2 regions of the Paenibacillus sp. FSL H7-0940 genome follow, and region 2 is predicted to be linked to the other one. Evidence: a T-box and tRNA genes for the amino acid it is inferred to sense, from the RefSeq annotation. Region 2 holds a T-box; the other holds one or more tRNA genes.

Region 1 (2,206 bases), 3.4 Mb from region 2:
AGGCGGACCATCAGATCCTTGGTTGTATCGTTGTTCAGGGGAATGACTTTGGAGGCTTCGGTTATGCAGGCATTCATGGCTGAATGCAGGTAACCAAGGACCGCCTCCTCGACCGGGATGTCGAGGTGGTGGTTAATCCAGGCGTGAACAGTGGAGAGGCAGCCAACCGAATCATATTTGGCAAAGATCTGTTCGAGCTGGCTGAATTCAATCCAGGGGTGCAGAGCGCGTGCGAGTCTGATCAATCGTTTACCCATGGCGGCAGCTTGTTCTCTGAGATCTCCAGGGGTTCGCTGAACATGGACGAGCTTGTCGATCAGAGCTATCCGCCATGTATCCTTGTGATCTGTTGCGGTATAGATGCCTTTGATGGCCATACCTTCAAGACGAACGATGCTGGGATGCAACTGACAACGCATAAATGATTCGAGATCTTCAGCATTACGAATGGTACCCTCCCTGATATGGATATCCATGCCGAAGGAATGGGTGAACCCTCCAACCTGAATAGAGGAATCAAGCAGTTTGACATAATCGAGCAGCTTATTCCCACGGTTCACAATCATTCGCCTCCTGTGTTCGTTAAATGTCACTTAAAGTGACATTTGTATTCCTTTTTGTTTGCTTTGTGTTTAAAAACCCGAATTATATGATAGTTATCATCCCATAAATGTCCGCTTTTTGTCAATAGTATCCGTGAAATTAATGGATTAAATCTGGAATTTAATATTTGTGTTATTTTATATAACTTATTGTGTTATTTATTTTGCGAAGTGCAGGGAGGACTATATATAAGGAAGGACTATATATAAATGAATCAACAAGATCGGCTCTTACCGAAAGAGAGGGGATCAAATCTAATCATATGCAGTTCATGGGTAAAGATGACGAGATTATGCGATTTTTGATGAAAATGCCTAGCTGAAAAAGAAGTATTAAAAAATACTTTACTTTTAGTTCTGAACCCGGTATAATCAATTCTGTTGCCGATTATTTACGACATGCGGTCGTGGTGGAATGGCAGACACGCTATCTTGAGGGGGTAGTGGGCGTATGCCCGTGGAGGTTCGAGTCCTCTCGACCGCATCATATGAACGATTAAAAAGAAGCTTTCCATTAATGGGAAGCTTCTTTTTTTTGTCTTTTTCGAACAGTATGACATCTGGGTTGAAAAAAGGCCATCCATTACCGGAGGAATGTTGCTCTACCTTCCGGCTACGGGTGGCCTGTGTATTATTTTTGCAGCAAATTCTTGATATCTTCTTCAATCTTGTCCGGTGTTGTTTTGGGAGCATAACGTTTAATGACCTGTCCGTTCTGATCCACGAGGAATTTGGTGAAATTCCATTTGATTGCTTTGGAGCCGAGCAGGCCAGGAGCTTCTGTGCTAAGGTGTTGGAAAAGAGGGTGAGCGCTTGAACCGTTCACATCAATTTTCTCAAACATGGGGAAGCTCACGCCATAATTCATCTGACAGAACTCGGCAATATCGTCGGAAGATCCTTTTTCCTGTGCAAACTGGTTGCTTGGGAAACCAAGCACTTCAAATGGAGCATCTTGAAACTTGTCTTGCAATTCTTGCAGACCTTTGAATTGAGGGGTAAGGCCGCATGAGCTTGCCGTATTCACAATCAGGAGCACTTTGTCACGGTAGTCGGACATTTCAACTTCTTGACCGCGAAGGGTATTCACTTTGTAATCGTAGACTGTCATCTAAATCGCCTCCATTTATTTACTCTTATATCTTCTATTATATTGGTTGCAATTAAATATTGCAAAACTAATATGGTGTTAAAAGAATCAAAACAGGCAAGTTGTGCAGAATACGTGAATGAATTGCGAAGTGATTTACGCCAGAGTGAGAATTAGATAGCCTTGAAGAGATAGATAGAGTATAACTTTGTTGTAAGCGTTATTATGGATAGGAATTGGCAAAAATCTGCCGATTTGGTGATCTGGGCGGACTTTACACCGACATGGCACGGGTGTATGATTCATAACGTAATTTCAATTTAAACTAAATTGTACTTGAAAAACGAAACAAACGATAATATCGCTCGATCTTACCTTAAGATATACGAACGATGTTTTAATCGCTGAGTTTCCATTCATTAATGAATGGGAAACGGGGGAACCAACGGAATGCGCTGTCCAGGACAGTGGGCATTCATGGGGTGAATTTTCCGGTGACAGCCGGAAATAGGGC
Region 2 (2,206 bases):
AGCATTTCTCTGCAAGTATACAGGACTACAAGGAAATGGTGGATGGCTGGGCCAATCATGCATATCTCATTACACTGAGTGACGCACAGCGAGTGGTACTCAAAATTGCACCGTCAGCTTCGACAAATCTGATGCGCTGTGAACAGGATCTCATGATTGCCGAAGTTGAGGTACTACGCCTCATCACGGAGATACAGGATGTTCCCGTACCCCAAGTGCTGGCTTATGATGATTCGTTAACTATGGCTTCAGCGCGTTATTTTATCATGGAGTACATGTCTGGAACACCCTATAATCAGGTCAAGGATCAATATTCTGCGGAAGAGCAGGAGGCCATTGAACACCAGCTCGGTCGGTACAATCGTCGAATTAATGAAATCAAAGGCGAGAAGTTTGGATATTTCTCGGAGCAAAAACAGCGATATTCCACATGGAAAGAGGCATTTATGAATCTGATGGATGACATTCTTACCGACGGTGAAGAAGCGGGGATTACAATTTCGATCGATTACCCTGAATTGAGACGCCTGATTGAAGAAAAATCAAATGCACTGGACGATGTCAAAGAACCTGTGCTTGTGAGTTGGGATCTGTGGGATGGCAATGTACTAGTGGACGCGGGTCGCATCACAGCGATTATTGATTTTGAACGTTCACTGTGGGCAGACCCTCTGATGGAGCATTATTTCAGCCATTTTAACTATACACCCGGTTTTGTGAAAGGGTATGGGCATGCGATTACGACTGAAAGTGAGCTGAAAAGAAGAAGTCTCTATGACTTGTACTTTGATCTGGTGCTGCGCATTGAGTGCGCTTATCGTCAATATGATAATCAGGAACATGTGAATTGGACCATTCATAATCTGGAGGAAGGCATTGAGCGTTTTCGGTTATCCTGAACAGCAACCAGCGTTATGAACGGTACGTACCGTGGACTTCAAGATGGCGATTATAACGTGTAATATTGACTTTGAGCGTACTTTTTTATATAATGGTCCCGATATTGTATACATATTTCGATGATAAGGATCAGTAGTAATTCCTGTACATAACAGAGAGCCGGCGGTTGGTGCAAGCCGGTTGACAGTGATTTGCGAACTCGCCTTGGAGAAATGCGGTGATTACACCATTCTGTTTAACCTGCTTGTATAAAGCTTGGGTTCAGGAATGGAAATCCGCATCGGTTAACCGCCGTTACAGGTCCAAAGGGAGTGGATGACGAAGCACGTTCGTCCGCTAACTAGGGTGGTACCACGGGAATTCAACCTCTCGTCCCTAGCGCTGCAAACGCTACGGGATGCTGAGGTTTTTTTGTTGCAATTAAAGCTAAAGCGAATAACCTGAAGGAGGAACAATAGATGAGTGAGAATAACCAGCCGAAACACGGCTATCAGCCACAAGTCATGGAAAAAAGTTGGCAGCAATACTGGGATGCAAATAAAACGTTTAAAACGGGTGAGGACCCTGCTAAACCGAAATTTTATGCACTGGATATGTTCCCCTATCCATCCGGTTCGGGTCTGCACGTAGGTCACCCGGAAGGATATACGGCAACGGATATCGTTTCCCGTTACAAACGTATGCGCGGTTACAATGTATTGCACCCAATGGGTTGGGACGCTTTCGGTCTGCCTGCTGAGCAGCATGCACTGGATACAGGTGAACATCCACGAGATATTACATTCCGTAATATTGACAATTTCCGTCGCCAGATCAAATCGCTTGGTTTCTCCTATGACTGGGATCGTGAGATCAGCACAACGGACCCTGAATATTATAAATGGACACAATGGATCTTTATTCAGCTGTACAACAAAGGTCTGGCTTATGTGGATGAAGTTGCAGTTAACTGGTGTGAAGCCCTTGGAACGGTACTTGCTAATGAAGAGGTTATTGATGGCAAGAGTGAACGTGGTGGACATCCGGTTGTACGCAAACCGATGCGTCAATGGGTTCTGAGAATTACCGAGTATGCAGAGCGACTGTTGGAAGACCTGGAAGAGCTGGATTGGTCTGAAAGCATCAAGGATATGCAGCGCAACTGGATCGGTAAATCGACAGGTGCGGAAGTTGTATTTGCCATTGAGGATCGCGAGGAAGTCATCAAGGTGTTCACTACCCGTGCGGACACATTGTTCGGTGCGAGCTTTGCAGTACTTGCTCCGGAACATGAATTGGTAGAAGCAATTACAACCGATGACCAACG

The links. A T-box is a leader RNA that pairs with one kind of tRNA and senses whether it is charged. The one in region 2 lies ahead of leuS (leucine--tRNA ligase), so its partner is inferred to be a tRNA-Leu.
Region 1: it encodes a tRNA-Leu, which carries the amino acid that the T-box ahead of leuS (leucine--tRNA ligase) is inferred to sense. The anticodon was not compared.

What each region holds. Positions count from the first base shown of each region.
Region 1 covers NZ_CP150280.1:4,068,250-4,070,455, reverse strand. The annotation lists gene MHB71_RS18120 (urease accessory UreF family protein) at 1-560, opposite strand, end outside; tRNA gene MHB71_RS18115 (tRNA-Leu) at 1,004-1,086, shown strand; gene MHB71_RS18110 (glutathione peroxidase) at 1,234-1,713, opposite strand; cyclic di-AMP (ydaO/yuaA leader) riboswitch at 2,085-2,206, shown strand, end outside.
Region 2 covers NZ_CP150280.1:685,568-687,773, forward strand. The annotation lists gene MHB71_RS02850 (aminoglycoside phosphotransferase family protein) at 1-899, shown strand, start outside; T-box leader at 1,011-1,280, shown strand; gene leuS (leucine--tRNA ligase) at 1,359-2,206, shown strand, end outside.